DNA from 2 places in the Rhizobium aouanii genome. Region 1 is predicted to be linked to the other one. Evidence: riboswitches for the same ligand, from Rfam matches in the RefSeq annotation. Region 1 holds a riboswitch; the other holds the start of a gene.

Region 1 (7,812 bases):
CGGCGATGCCGGCAAGGGCTTTGCGGTCGTCGCCCAGGAAGTGCGCGAGCTCGCCCAGCGCTCGGCCAAGGCTGCCAAGGAGATCAAGGCGCTGATCAGCACCTCCGGCTCGCATGTGCAGACCGGCGTCTCGCTGGTCGGCGAAACCGGCAAGGCGCTCGACGCGATCGTCCAAGAGGTGCAGGAGATCAACCAGCACGTCCACGCGATCGCCGAAGCCTCCCGCGAACAGTCGATCGGCCTGCAGGAGATCAACACTGCCGTCAACACCATGGACCAAGGCACGCAGCAGAATGCGGCGATGGTCGAAGAATCCACCGCCGCCAGCCACAATCTGGCAACGGAAGCGGCAGCGCTCAACAACCTGCTCGGCCAGTTCAGGCTGACCGGCACCGGCGGCTTCACCGCCAGCGCGCCAATCGCCACAGCACGCGCTGCCGCCCGCCCGGCAGCCAGGGCAGCTCCAATACGAGTCGCCCGCGAAGGCACCGCCCGCCCGGCCGCCTCACCGGCCCGCGCGCTCGGCCAGAAGATCGCCAACGCCTTCGGCGCCGGCAGCAGCATATCGTCGAGCCAGGATCCCGACTGGACGGAATTCTGAGCCGGTCAAGACAGGCATTGGCAAGGGCGGCTGCGGCCGCCCTTTCTGTTTGGGGACCTAACCCGGCCGCCAGCCGATCTCGACGAGGGTCATCACGCCTGGAGGAACCGGATCTTCGCCCTAATATCAATAGGTGGATGTCGCGTCCGGTCGCTTGACCACGACGTCCCCGGGGATGCTTCCCGAAGGATTGAGGCGCATCATGGGCATCCGTGTCGTGAACTCTATCCGGGGAGGCGTAGAGTGATATTATCCACGGCATAGGGAGGGATGGACATGAAAGCTGCAATCATCGGCCTCGTCGGCACGCTCGTCCTGGCGGGATGCAACACCGTCAGCTACAGCGGCCCGGGCCTCGAACCCATCCCCGGAAGCATCACCTATAGCGGCCAGCCGCGCACCAAACTCACCAAATCACCCCCCGGCTCCGCTTTCCCGCATGATTTCATCGACCAGTACGGCCGGCAGGTCGAGGAAACCTACATCATCCAGCCCGACCGGAGCCTGATCATCGCGCATCGGCAATACAAGCCGATCCGGTTTTTTGGGGATTAGGTTTATCAGGCATGGTTTGCTGGGAGCTGGAGCGGGTGAAGGGAATCGAACCCTCGTATTTAGCTTGGGAAGCTGCTGCTCTACCATTGAGCTACACCCGCGATGAAGCGAGATTTCCAACAGATGGGGGCCGCTGTCAAGTCGCGGCCGCCGGGAAGCCTCAGATGCGGAAGTGTTTCGAGAGCTTCAGGCCCTGGGCCTGGTAGTTGGAGCCGAGGCCGGAGCCGTAGAGGCTGGCGGGCTTTTCCTGCATGTGTTCGTAGACGAGGCGGCCGACGATCTGGCCGTCTTCGAGGATGAAGGGCACTTCGTGGCTGCGGACTTCGAGCACGGCGCGGCTGCCGCGCCCGCCGGCAGGCGCATGGCCGAAGCCCGGATCGAAGAAGCCGGCATAGTGGACGCGGAATTCGCCGACCAGCGGATCGAAGGGGGTCATCTCGGCGGCATAATCCGGCGGCACATGCACTGCCTCGCGCGAGACGAGGATATAGAACTCGTCGGGATCGAGGATCAGCTCGTTGCGGCCGCGGCTGTGGAGCGGCTCCCAGAAATCGAAGAGGTCGTGCTCGGCCTTCTTGTCGACGTCGACGACGGCAGTGTGATGTTTGCCGCGATAACCGATCAGGCCGTCCTTGTCTCCGGCCAAGTCGATCGACAGGGCAATGCCGCCGCCGGAAACATTCGGCAGCTTGCTGGCGACCAGCGTCTCGCTTTCATGCAGCTTCAACAGTTCCGGCTCGCCGAGCAGGGCCTGGCCGACGCGGAAACGGATCTGCGACAGGCGCGAGCCGCGGCGCACGACGATGGGGAAGGTGCGCGGGCTGATTTCGAGATAGAGCGGGCCGGAATAGCCTGCGGGGATCTTGTCGAATTCCTGGGCGTAATCGGTGATGACGCGGGTGAAGATATCAAGGCGCCCGGTCGAGCTCTTCGGATTGGCCGAGGCCGACATGTCGGCCGGCAGCGCTAAGCTCTCCATCAGCGGCACGATGTAGACGCAGCCGGTTTCGAGCACCGCGCCTTCGGAGAGGTCGATCACATGCAGGCTCAGCCGGTCGAGCTTGTCGGACACCAGATGCGAGGGGCCTGGCATGAAGCTGGCGCGCACGCGAAAAGCCTTGCCGCCCAAGCGCAGGTCCAGGCTTGCCGGCTGGATCTGGTCGCGGTCCAGCTCTCGTTCGGAGATCAGACGCCCCGTTTCGAACAGCGCGGAGATCGCGCGATCCGCCAGAATTCCCGTTTCGCGAGCCATCATGCCTCATCCATCATTTGCCGCCGACAAAACCAAAATCGGGGAATTGACGCAAGCAGCTAACAGCAGTATTGCAGAATTATCCCGTGGTGATTTGGCCGGTCGGCTTGCAGCCACGTTAAACAAGTGGCTAAAAAGACCGGGTTGAAACCGGTCTGCTTTTGCGACCGGTTTTTTTGTTATGTGAAGGTGATGGCATGAGCAAGACCTGGCGCCCGGCAACCCAACTCGTCCACGGTGGCACGCTGCGTTCGCAATATGGCGAGACGTCCGAGGCAATCTATCTCACCCAAGGGTTCGTCTATGAGACGTCGGAGGCGGCCGAAGCCCGCTTCAAGGGCGAGACGGAGGGCTTCATCTACGCCCGCTACGGCAGCCCCACCAACGACATGTTCGAAAAGCGCATGTGCATGCTCGAAGGCGCCGAAGACGCCCGCGCCACCGCTTCCGGCATGGCCGCCGTCACCGCGGCGATCCTCTGCCAGCTCAAGGCAGGCGATCATATCGTCGCCGCGCGCGCCCTCTTCGGTTCCTGCCGGTGGGTCGTCGAGACGCTGGCGCCGAAATACGGCATCGACTGCACGCTTATCGACGGCCGGGATCTGGCCAACTGGGAAAAGGCGATCACGCCAAAGACCAAGGTGTTTTTCCTGGAAAGCCCGACCAACCCGACGCTCGAAGTGATTGATATTGCAGGCGTCGCCAAGCTCGCCAACCAGATCGGCGCCAAGGTCGTCGTCGACAACGTCTTCGCCACACCGCTCTTCCAGAAGCCTTTGGAGCTCGGCGCCCATATCGTTGTCTATTCCGCCACCAAGCATATCGACGGCCAGGGCCGCTGCCTCGGCGGCGTCGTGCTTTCCGACAAGGAATGGATCGACGAGAACCTGCACGACTATTTCCGCCATACCGGCCCGGCCATGTCGCCGTTCAACGCCTGGACGCTGTTGAAGGGCATCGAGACGCTGCCGCTGCGCGTGCGCCAGCAGACCGAAAATGCGGCAAAGATCGCCGATTTCCTGGCCGAGCAAGGCAAGGTCGCCAAGGTGATTTATCCGGGCCGCAAGGACCATCCGCAGGCCGATATCATCGCCAAGCAGATGACCGGCGGCTCGACGCTGGTCGCCTTCGAGCTGAAGGGCGGCAAGGATGCGGCCTTTGCGCTGCAGAACGCGCTTGAGATCATCAAGATCTCCAACAATCTGGGCGACAGCAAGAGCCTGATCACCCATCCGGCGACAACGACGCACAAGAACCTGACGGATGAGGCGCGCGCCGAACTCGGCATTTCTCCGGGCACGGTCCGCCTTTCGGCCGGCATCGAGGATACCGACGACCTGATCGAGGATTTCGCGAAGGCGCTTGTCAAGGTTTCGGCCTGATCGACAGTCATAAACGGCCGGACCCCACCCGGGTTCGGCCGGATCTCACCAAGGTGAGACCGTGCCGGACCTCACTGGGTGAGGCCGGGGGAACAAGTTTGCCCGCCGCGGCGTTCCGCAACGGAATTAACACTGACAATTAGGCTTAACGATCGAAAACCCTGCGGATCGCAGCCATTTCAGCGATGATTATTGTTCCGTTTCTTGACGGACAGGGCCTCTTATAAGATACGGGTAACATATCTTGACTAAGGTGCAAGGCATGTATCGCGCCCTCACAAGAGAGATCGAAGTCGTCGTCGAGCCGTTCTATCTGGAGGAGCAATCCGATCCGGAAGACGACCGCTATGTCTGGGGTTACCGGATTGTCATCAGCAACAATTCCCACATAGCCGTTCGGCTGGTCAACCGTTACTGGAACATCACCGACCAGAACGGCCAGGTGGACGAGGTGACCGGCCCCGGCGTCGTCGGCGAACAGCCGCGGCTCAGCCCCGGCGACACCTACGAATATTCCTCCGGCTGCCCGCTCGACACGCCCTCAGGGCTGATGTTCGGCCATTATCAGATGGAAACGGACGACGGCGAGATGTTCGATGTCGACATCCCCGCCTTCTCGCTGGATTCGCCTGGGCTGCTGCGCGTGCTGAACTGAGGCGCATCAATTGAGACGTCATTTTCCGTCAGCGCCACGTTCCTGAGATCTTCGACGCCCGGCTCCTGGGAGATTGCCGAGGCCTGCCCCTCATCCGCCTGCCGGCACCTTCTCCCCGCTCTTGCGGGGCGAAGGGGACGTGTCGCGAGCTCTCCGTTCCCCACCAACCTTTCGTAGGGCACGTCCCCTCGCCCCGTTTTTACGGGGAGAGGGTTAGGGTGAGGGGCAGCCACTCGCGCGAACCGGACAGCAGTGGTGTCAACTATTCAGCCGGCTGAAGCTCGGCCGGCTCAAACCGGTAGGTGGTCGAGCAGAATTCGCAGGTGACGGCGATTTCGCCGTTTTCCTGGCTGGCCTCGATCTCCTCGGCCGAAAAGCCCTTGAGCACGCCCTTGATCTTGTCGCGCGAGCAGCTGCAGCGATCGAAGACGGCGCGCGGTTCGTAGACGCGCACGCCGCGCTCGTGGAACAGGCGGAACAGCAGCCGCTCGGTTCCAACCAGCGGATCGGTGAGTTCATCGGCGTCGATGGTCTCGACCAGCGAACGCGCTTCGAGCCAGGCGTCGTCGTCGCCATGCGGGCGGCTGCCGGTGTCGCCGTCGCCGCCGTGGAGATCCGGCTGGCGCATGCGCTCCGGCGCTTCCGGAAGGAACTGGGCGACGAGGCCGCCTGCCCGCCAGCGATGGCGCGGCTTGCCCGCATCGTCACGGTCGAAGAGTTCGGCCGCGGCAAGGCGGACACGCGTCGGGATCTGCTCCGACTGGCGGAAATAGACCCCGGCAATTTCTTCCAGCGTGGTGCCGTCGAGCGGAACGATGCCCTGGTAGGGCTGGCTGAACTTGCCCTGGTCGATGGTGAAGGCGAGAATGCCCTTGCCGAGCAGTTGCTCCGGCTCGGTTTCACCCGCCTCGACGGCCTTGTTGAGCAGCGCCTGATCGAAACGGGCATAGGCGCGGACATTTTCCGGCGTCGAGAAATCGGCGACGAGAAGATCGACCGGGCCGTCGCCCTTGGTCTGCACGGTGAACTTGCCGTCGAACTTCAGCGAGGTGCCGAGCAGCACCGTCAGCACGACGACTTCGGCAAGCAGCCGGGCAACGGGTGCTGGATAATGATGGCGCTCTAGGATCGCATCGAGCATCGGGCCGAGCTGGACGGCGCGACCACGCACATCCAGCCCCTCCACCTGGAAAGGGACGACATGGTCATCGCCGGCGAAATCGAACTGGCCGAGGGCGGCTGCAGCTTCTGCCATGGCTTTTCACTCCTGGTTTTCCGAGCGATGGGCCAGCGTGCCCTTCGCTCGCGCGGTCGCGAGTTTGTGACTCGCGACGTCCGATTATGGTTCAGATCGCGCCCAGGCACCAAGCAAGAATCGACTTCTGCGCATGAAGGCGGTTTTCCGCCTCATCGAAGACTACGGATTGCGGACCGTCGATCACATCATCCGTCACTTCCTCACCGCGGTGGGCGGGCAGGCAATGCATGAACAATGCATCATTGCCGGCTTTGGCCATCAAGGCCGCGTTGACCTGATAAGGCTGGAAGACATTGTGACCCCGGGCCCGATGTTCCTGATTCATGGAGACCCAGGTATCGGTCACCACACAATCGACGCCGGCGACCGCACGGTCGGCATCATGGCAAAGCATGATTTCGGCGCCCTCATTGCGGGCCCAGTTCAGATAGTGATCCTTGGGCTCCGAGCCAAGGGGCACGGCCATGTTCATGCGATAGCCGAAACGCGCGGCACCCTCGACCAGCGAATGCAGCACATTATTGCCATCGCCGGTCCATGCGATGGTCTTGCCCTTGATCGGGCCGCGATGCTCTTCGAAGGTCATGATATCGGCCATGATCTGGCAGGGATGGGTGTCATCCGTCAACGCATTGATCACAGGTACGGTCGCATGCTGGGCAAGCTCCAACAGCCTGGAATGCTCGGTGGTGCGGATCATGATCGCATCGACATAGCGCGACAGCACCTTGGCGGTGTCGCCGATCGTCTCGGCGCGGCCAAGCTGCATCTCGGTGCCGGACAGGAACAGCGTTTCGCCGCCGAGCTGGCGCATGCCGACGTCGAAGGAGACACGGGTGCGCGTCGACGGCTTCTCGAAGATCATCGCCAGCATCTTGCCGGCGAGCGGCTTGTCGCCCGTGCCGGCCTTGAAGGCCTGTTTGCGGGCGAGCGCATCGTTCATGATGGTTCTGAGATCGGCTGACGTGACCGCCGAGAGATCGAGGAAATGTTTAGGGCTCATATCGTCTTCTTACCTGTGCTGCGCCCGAAGGCGGCAATCTCTTCAAGCCGTCTTCTTGACCTTGGAAGCGCGGATGCTCTCGGCGGCGCGCTCGACGCGGGCAAGGCCCTCGCGGGCTTCCTCGGCGGTGACCACGAGCGGCGGAAGAAGGCGGATGACGTTGTCGCCGGCGGGCACGCCGAGCAGATGGGCGGCGCGGATCGCCTGCAGCAGTTCGGCTGAGGGAACGGCAGCCTTGATGCCGAGCAACAGCCCCTCGCCGCGCACATCTTCGATCACATCGGGATAACGATCCTTCAGCGAGGCGAGGCCCTGGCGGAAGACAAGTGCTACGTCGCGCACCTGCTGGAGGAAGCCATCGGCAAGGATGATGTCGAGCACGGCGCTGCCGACGGCCATGGCAAGCGGATTGCCGCCATAGGTCGAGCCATGCGTGCCAGCCTTCATGCCGGAGGCGGCTTCGGCGGTGGCAAGGCAGGCGCCGAGCGGGAACCCGCCGCCGATGCCCTTGGCGACAGCCATGATGTCGGGGGTGATGCCCGACCATTCATGGGCGAAGAGCTTGCCGGTGCGGCCGACGCCGGTCTGGACCTCGTCTAGGATCAACAGCAGACCGTTGTCGTCGCAGAGCTGGCGAAGCGCCTTCATGAACTCGGTGGTGGCAGGACGGACACCGCCCTCGCCCTGCACCGGCTCGATGAGGATGGCGGCCGTGGCCTCGGTGATCGCGGCGCGGACCGCTTCGATATCGCCGAAAGCCACCTGATCGAAACCCGGCGCCTTGGGGCCGAAGCCTTCGAGATATTTTTCCTGGCCGCCGGCGGCGATCGTCGCCAGCGTCCGCCCATGGAAGGCGCCTTCGAAGGTGATGATATGAAAGCGCTCGGGATGGCCCTTGGAAAACTGATAGCGGCGCGCCGTCTTGATCGCGCATTCGAGCGCCTCGGCGCCTGAATTGGTGAAGAACACCTTGTCGGCGAAGGTGGCATCCGTCAGCCGTTTTGCCAGGCGCTCCTGGCCGGGGATCTCATAGATGTTCGACAGGTGCCAGACCTTGTCGGCCTGCTCCTTCAGTGCGCCCACAACATGCGGATTGCTGTGGCCGA
Region 2 (7,812 bases), on a different contig from region 1:
GCATGATCGCGGAGATGCTGCGCATCGATCCGTCACGGGCAAGCCGGGTGGTGGCCGACATGGTCGGGCGCAACGTGCTGCGCCGCGAGGCCTCGCAGGCCGATGCGCGGCGGATCGTCGTTGTCATGACCGAGGTCGGCCAGGACCTGCTTGCCGAGATCGTCGCGCAGAAGCTTGCGATCATTTCCGAGATCGTTTCCGACTGGCCGCAGGAAGATGTCGAGCGCTTCGCAGCGCTTTTCGAGCGCTTCATCGGCGGCTACGAGGCGGTTTTCCTGTCGCGCGACAAGGATACGCCGGGCTGAGGCAGACGCCGGCGTTCGCCGGCCCTTCCCCTCGACCCCTCGTTTGCGCTAAGGGCAGTGCCCATGAGCCAATCCACCTTCACCATTCTCCTTGGCGGCGAACTCAGCCTGACGGAGCGCCTGCGCGATGCCATCGAAAACAGCCGCTTTATTGCGGCCGATGGCGGCATGCGGCATGCGGCAGCACTCGGTATTACGCCGGAGCTCTGGGTCGGCGATTTCGATTCGACGCCTGATGATCTCGCGGGCGCATTTCCCGATGTGCCGAAACAGCCTTATCCGGCTGCGAAGGCGGCGACGGACGGTGAAATCGCCGTGGCGGAGGCAATCGCGCGGGGCGCGCGGCGGCTCATCCTCGCCGGTGCGCTCGGCGGTGAACGTTCCGACCACGCGCTTCAGCATCTGCTGTCGGCCGTCAGCCTGGCAGAAGAGGGTTTCGACCTGCTGCTGACCTCGGGCAAGGAAGAGGCCGTGCCGCTGGTGGCCGGTACGATCGAACTGGACCTTCCCAAAGGCAGCCTGTTTTCCGTGCCCGGATTCAGCGAGCTGAGAGGGCTTTCCCTCGAAAATGCGCGTTATCCGCTCACGGATTTCCATCTGCCTTTCGGCTCGTCGCGCACCATTTCCAATGTTGCGGAAGGCAAGGTTCGCTTTTCGCTCCGCAGCGGCCGGGCAATCGTGCTCGCCCGGCCCTATGATCTTTCCGGAGTCTGATTTTTGGCCCCTCCCATTCTGAAACTCGACGACATCTTCCTGAGCTTTGGCGGCGCACCGCTTCTGGCGGGTGCTGGCCTGCAGATCGAGCCCGGTGACAAAATCTGTCTCGTTGGGCGCAACGGGTCGGGAAAATCGACGCTGCTGAAGATTGCTGCCGGCCTGGTCGAGGCGCAGTCCGGCGAGGTCTTCCGCCATCCGTCCTCGACGGTGCGTTATCTCGAACAGGCGCCGGATTTTGCCGGCTTCAACACGGTGCAGGCCTATGCCGAGGCGGGCCTCGGGCCGGGCGATGACCCCTATCGCGTCACCTATCTGCTGTCGCATCTCGGTCTGAGCGGCGATGAAGACCCCAGAATGCTGTCCGGTGGCGAATCGCGGCGCGCAGCCCTTGCCCGGGTTATGGCACCGGAGCCGGACATTCTTCTGCTCGACGAACCGACCAACCATCTCGACCTGCCGACCATCGAATGGCTGGAAGGCGAGCTGCAAAAGACGCGCAGCGCCTTGGTGCTGATCTCGCACGACCGGCGTTTCCTCGAAAAAGTCTCGACGGCAACCGTCTGGCTCGACCGCGGCACCTCGCGCCGGCTCGACAGAGGTTTTGCGCATTTCGAAGCCTGGCGCGATCAGGTGCTGGAGGCCGAGGAGTTGGAGCAGCACAAGCTCGGCAAGTCGATCGAGCGCGAGGAGCACTGGCTGCGCTACGGCGTCACGGCGCGGCGCAAGCGTAACATGCGCCGTCTTGGCGAGCTGCAGACGATGCGCTCGAACTATCGCGGCCACAAGGGGCCGCAGGGCACGGTGCAGGCGACGGTTTCTGACGCGCAGGAATCCGGCAAGCTGGTGATCGAGGCCGACAAGATCACCAAGAGCTTCGGCGAGCGGGCAATCGTCACGCCGTTTTCGATCCGCGTGCATCGCGGCGACTGCATTGGTCTGGTCGGGCCGAACGGCGCCGGCAAGACGACGCTGTTGAAGATGCTGACCGGGCAGCTTTCACCCGATAGCGGCATCGTCAAGCTCGGCACCAATCTGGAGATTGCGACGCTCGACCAGAAACGCGAGGATCTCGACCCCGAGGATACGCTTGCCAACTATCTGACGGATGGGCGTGGCGAAAACCTGCTCGTCAACGGCGAGCAGCGCCATGTCACCGGCTACATGAAGGAATTTCTGTTCCAGCCGGAACAGGCGCGTACGCCGATCAGAAACCTCTCCGGCGGCGAACGCGCCCGGCTGATGCTGGCGCGCATCCTTTCGCGCCCGACGAACCTCTTGATCCTCGACGAGCCGACCAACGATCTCGATATCGAAACGCTCGATCTCCTGCAGGAGATTGTCGCCGGTTTTCCCGGCACCGTCATTCTCGTCAGCCACGACCGCGATTTCCTCGACCGCACCGTAACCTCGACGATCGCACCCGCCGTGCCGGATGCGCCTGATGGTCGCTGGATCGAATATGCCGGCGGCTACTCGGACATGCTTGTACAGCGCAAGGGCGCGCTCGAGGAGCGCAAGAGGGCCGAGAAGGCGGCGGAGAAGCCGAAGACGCAGCAATCAACAGCTTCAGGCAACTCGAAGGCCAAGCTCTCCTTCAAGCAGAAATTCGCACTGGAAAATCTGCCGAAGGAAATGGCGAAGGCCGAAGCCGAAATCGCCAAGCGCGAACAGGTGATGGCAGATCCCAATCTTTTCACGCGCGATCCCGCAGCCTTCAACCGGCTTGCCGGCGAGATGGAAAAACTGCGCGCCAGCCTGACTGACATGGAAGAGGAGTGGCTGGAGCTCGAAATGCTGCGGGAAGAGCTGGAAGGCTGAGATTTTCTCAGCCGTCGGTCTCAACGGCGTCATACCGCCCATGTGACCAGCGGCTCAAATCCTCGTCTTATGCATGCCGTCATCCCAAAACCGCTCCACACTTTTGGACGGCATGCATTAAAGCGCCGGCGCGGGCACGGCGGCAGCGCCTGCACTGGCGCTGGCGCCGGTCTGGACGGCAGGCGGCTCCTCGGATACTGACGGCAGCGCCTGCAGATGCAGCACGCGCGGCCTCAGCGCCTCGAGATAGGCCTCGGAGCGGCCGATATAGATCATGCCGCTTTCGGGCATCGAGGTGAGCAGTTTGGCCATCGTTTCCTGTAATTCCGGCTCCATGCCTTCCAGCACTTCATCGAAGATGACCCAGCGCGGGCGCACGAGAAGCAGCCGGGCAAATCCGATCGCTTTCTGCTGGTCGCTGTCGAGCAGCTTGTCCCAGCGGGCGCGGGTTTCGAGCCTTGCGATCAGCGAATGGAGACCAACCTTGTCGAGGGCCGCCTCGACGTCGGCTTTCTCGTAGGTTTCGGGACGTTCGGGGAAGGCCAGCGCCTCGCGCAGCGTGCCGCCGGGAACATAGGCAACCTGCGGAACGAAGAGCATGTCGTCGATCGGCGGCAGGCCTATCGTGCCGCTGCCGCACGGCCAGAGGCCGGCCATAGCCTGGAAGAGCAGCTTGCGATTGACGCTGTGATCGCCGTTGATCATGATCTTTTCGCCGGCCTTGATCACGACATTGGTTTCACGCAGGCGGAAACCGCCGCATTCCTCGATGTCTTCGCCGACCTTGGCGACGATCACCACAGCCTTCAATGTCAGCGTGTCTGGCGCGGTGTTTTCATAGGCGATGCTGTCCTTCAGGTCGAAGTCCTCTTCCATCTCGACCAGCGCCTGGCGGAAATCGGTGACGCGCATCAGCGTGGCGCGCCATTCGGCGATCGGACCGAAATTGGAGACATACCAGCGCAGCGCCGTGTTGACCTGGTTGAAGGCACCGACCGACATCATCAGCTGGCCGAGGGTGAGGCCGCCGGAGAAATAGGCGGGGGCGGCAACGATGATCGGGATGACGATCACCAGCCAGCCATAGCCGGCCGAAACCCAGGTGAGATTGGTATTGGCCATGGCAAGCCGCTTGACGACTGTCAGGACCGAGCTGATATCGGTGTTGATGCGCCGACGCTCGTTCTCCTCGCCGCGGGCAACAGTAATTGCCGGCATGTTTTCGTTGGCGTGCATCAGCGTGAAGCGAAGCTCGGCTTCTTTCGAGAAACGGTCGGCATTGAGCTTCACCAGCTTGCGACCGACGACCTGGCTCAGCACCGAGGCGGAAGCGGCATAGAAAATCGCCGCCCAGACCATGTAACCCGGAATGGAGAAGCTATGGCCGCTAATGCGGAAGATGAACCCGCTCGAAAGCTCCCAGAGCACGCCGATGAAGCTCACCAGGAGAATGGTCGACTGCAGCAGGCCGAGAACCAGTCCTGTCGTGCTTTCGGCGAGGTTGCGGGAATCCTCGTGCAGCCGCTGGTCCGGATTGACGCCGATCAGTCCGCTGGAGGCAAGCCGCAGCGCCCGCTTGCGCTTCAGCCACTGGTCGACGAGATCGCGTGATAAGCCTTCGCGCATATAGAGCGCCGTCATCTGGTTCAGCCAGGCCTGCAGCACGTTGAGCAGCAGCAGCGTGCCGGCGATCATCGCGAAGATTTCGAGTTGGTGGAAGAATTCGCCGAGGTCGCGGCGCTCCAGCGAGTCGTAGAAAGGAGCATTCCACTCGTTCAGGATGACCTGGCCGTAGGATGTCGCCAGGATGACGAGGATCAGCACGGTCGCCAGAAACAGCACCTTGCCACGCACTTCCGAATTCCAGAATGCTGAGAACATGACGCCGAGGCGATATGTCAGGCTTAAATCATACCCTACCCTATCCTGCCTCCGGATGCCCGGCCTCCCCTCGATTTTATCTGCCATTACGCTTTTCCAAATCGCCCATACCCTTATAAATAACATGGTGGCGTTACCGGTCTATCAACAGATTCTATCAGTCATTAAAGTGTGATGATGCTTGCATGAGTCTCTCCTGCATGCATTCGCCAGTTGATTCGCAATCCGACTGGGTCTAATTAAGGCCTCCGTGGTGATTTGGCCGGCCGGCTTGCAGCCACGTTAAAAAAGTCGCTAAAGGGCCGCGTGCGGACCGGTAGCGATTTTTGTCGCCGCCGGTTTTTTGTTTTTGATCGAGTGACCGCAATGCCCATCAAGATCCCCGATACGCTGCCCGCCTTCGAAACCCTGGTTCAGGAGGGTGTGCGGGTGATGACCGAGACGTTGGCGATCCGTCAGGATATCCGACCGTTGCAGATCGGGCTGCTCAATCTCATGCCGAACAAGATCAAGACCGAGCTGCAGATGGCCCGCCTCGTCGGCGCCTCGCCGCTGCAGGTGGAGCTGTCGCTCATTCGCATCGGCGGCCACAAGGCGAAGAATACGTCCGAGGATCATCTTCTAGCCTTCTACCAGACCTGGGAGGAGGTAAAGCACCGCAAGTTCGACGGCTTTATCATCACCGGGGCGCCGATCGAGCTTTTGCCCTATGAGGACGTCACCTATTGGCCGGAGATGCAGGAGATTCTCGACTGGACGGAAACGAATGTCCATTCGACGATGAACGTCTGCTGGGGCGCGATGGCGGCGGTCTATCATTTTCACGGCGTTCCGAAATACGAGCTGAAAGAGAAGGCCTTCGGCGTCTACCGCCACCGGAACCTGAAACCTTCCTCGATCTATCTCAACGGCTTTTCCGACAATTTCGAAGTGCCGGTGTCGCGCTGGACCGAAGTGCGCCGCGCCGATATCGAGAAATCCGAAAGCCTGGAGATCCTGATGGAGTCTAGCGAAATGGGCGTCTGCCTCGTGCACGAGAAGAGAGGCCGGCGGCTCTACATGTTCAACCATGTCGAATATGATTCCACCTCACTTTCCGACGAGTATTTCCGCGACGTCGATGCCGGCGTGCCGATCAAGATGCCACACAATTACTTCCCGCATAACGATCCGGCGCTTGCGCCGCAGAACCGCTGGCGCAGCCATGCGCATCTCTTGTTCGGCAACTGGATCAACGAAATCTACCAGACGACGCCCTTTGATGTGGAAGAGATCGGCACCGATCTCTGATCGTTGCCGATCACGCCGCGAGCCGATGCCGCCGCATCACTGCTGCGGCTTTTCTTTCTGATCCGCCGGTTGCGGATCGAAGCAAATCCGGGCAGGTTCCTGTCCTGAAGCCTACCACACCGCGCGTCTTCGCCGGACGTGCAATGCACACTTTCAATCGCTGCACATTCCTCAAATCGATTCCGAATTGAGGAATTTGCAGCAGGGACAGAATGGACGGTCGATCATGTCGGATAAGTTGGAGCGGGACGTTTTCGGGCAGACGCAGGCGGGCGAGACCGTCTATCGCGTCGTGATCAAGGGCGGCGGGCTGACGGCCAAGATCATCAGCTGGGGCGCGGTCATCCAGGATCTGCGTCTCGAGGGACATGATGCGCCGCTGCAGCTCGGCTTCGACGATTTCGACAGCTACCCCCTCTATTCGTCCTACTTCGGCGCGACGCCCGGCCGCTGCGCCAACCGCGTCGGCGGCGGCAGGTTCACGCTTGACGGCAGGGACTATCAGCTCGAGCCGAATGAGAACGGCGTCACGCATCTGCATGGCGGCAGCGACAATATCGCCAAACGCAATTGGACGATCGTCGAGCATGACGTCGACCGCGTGGTGCTGAAGATCGTCGATCCCGATGGCCGCGCCGGCTATCCCGGCAATTGTACCATCCAGGCGACGTTCTGGGTGCATGGCAATGGTGAACTGTCGATCACCTACGAATCGACCAGCGACCAGCCGACGCTCGCCAATGTCTGCCAGCACGCCTATTTCAATCTCGACGGCCGCGAAGACGCGCTTGGCCATGACATCATGATCGCCGCCGATCACTATCTGCCGACCGATGAGAAGCAGGTGCCGACCGGTGAGATCCGTCCCGTCGAGGGCACGGAATTCGATTTCCGCGAGATGGCGCCGATGAAGCGTTTCGTCGGCAGTGAGCAAGCGTTTTACGACCACAATTTCTGCCTGTCCGGCGAACGCACTGCCAAGCGGAGCGTCGCGCTTGCCCGCAGCCTTTATTCCGGTGTGTCGCTGGAAGTGCGCAGCACGGAGCCAGGCGTGCAGTTCTATGCCGGCTTCAAGCTCGATGTCGGGGCGCCCGGCATCGGCGGGCGCAAATACGGCCCATTCGCCGGCTTCTGCCTGGAGACGCAGGTCTGGCCGGATGCCATCAATCACCAAGGTTTTCCGAATGCGGTCCTGCGCCCCGGCGAAGTGCTGCGCCAGGAGACGGATTATATCTTCACCAAGAACTGAGGCCCTCCAGCGCCGCGCGTTTCTAAACGCGCCGCGCTGTCGACGCACGGCTGTCAAATTTGAGCGTTATGAAACCCTTGCTGGTCCGCCGGCGAGGGTTTTTTCGTTCCGCGCTCGATTCTGCCTTGCCGATTGGTTCTATATAGGCTCTATTGTGTGCCCATGGATAGAACCAATCTGATAGCGGAACTGAACAGCCGCGGCCTGCGTGACGAGGCGTTGACCGGGCCGCTCTACAAGCGGCTGGCGCAGACGCTGACCGGCCTCATTCAGGAAGGGCTGCTGAAGCCGGGCACCGCACTCCCGGGTGAGCGCGACCTTGCCGAGGCTCTGAAGCTCGGCCGTGTCACCGTGCGCACCGCCTATCGCGATCTGATGGCGTCAGGCGCACTGGAATCACGCCACGGAAGCGGTACTTTCGTATCGAGCCGGGTGGAACGCATGGAACAGTCGCTCTGGCGGCTTTCCTCCTTCTCCGCCGACATGCGCTCGCGCGGGCGTCTGCCGGCCGCACGGATATTGTCGCGGGCGGTCAACACGCCGTCGCCGGAG

What was found. Region 1 has a riboswitch for S-adenosylmethionine ahead of V8P77_RS33975 (O-succinylhomoserine sulfhydrylase). Riboswitches for the same ligand answer to the same signal wherever they lie in the genome.
Region 2: linked by a shared signal. The riboswitch ahead of metA (homoserine O-acetyltransferase MetA) and the one ahead of V8P77_RS33975 (O-succinylhomoserine sulfhydrylase) in region 1 are both predicted to bind S-adenosylmethionine.

What each region holds. Positions count from the first base shown of each region.
Region 1 is NZ_JBAMYD010000034.1:8,294-16,105, reverse strand. It holds gene V8P77_RS33995 (methyl-accepting chemotaxis protein) at 1-601, shown strand, start outside; gene V8P77_RS33990 (hypothetical protein) at 878-1,156, shown strand; tRNA gene V8P77_RS33985 (tRNA-Gly) at 1,184-1,257, opposite strand; gene V8P77_RS33980 (2'-deoxycytidine 5'-triphosphate deaminase) at 1,317-2,411, opposite strand; SAM riboswitch at 2,485-2,563, shown strand; gene V8P77_RS33975 (O-succinylhomoserine sulfhydrylase) at 2,606-3,790, shown strand; gene apaG (Co2+/Mg2+ efflux facilitator ApaG/CorD) at 4,053-4,445, shown strand; gene V8P77_RS33965 (Hsp33 family molecular chaperone) at 4,708-5,700, opposite strand; gene argF (ornithine carbamoyltransferase) at 5,792-6,706, opposite strand; gene V8P77_RS33955 (aspartate aminotransferase family protein) at 6,749-7,812, opposite strand, start outside.
Region 2 is NZ_JBAMYD010000027.1:33,652-41,463, forward strand. It holds gene V8P77_RS32180 (MarR family winged helix-turn-helix transcriptional regulator) at 1-305, shown strand, start outside; gene V8P77_RS32185 (thiamine diphosphokinase) at 369-1,019, shown strand; gene V8P77_RS32190 (ABC-F family ATP-binding cassette domain-containing protein) at 1,023-2,840, shown strand; gene V8P77_RS32195 (ABC transporter ATP-binding protein/permease) at 2,958-4,847, opposite strand; SAM riboswitch at 4,962-5,039, shown strand; gene metA (homoserine O-acetyltransferase MetA) at 5,088-6,011, shown strand; gene V8P77_RS32205 (aldose epimerase family protein) at 6,238-7,260, shown strand; gene V8P77_RS32210 (GntR family transcriptional regulator) at 7,423-7,812, shown strand, end outside.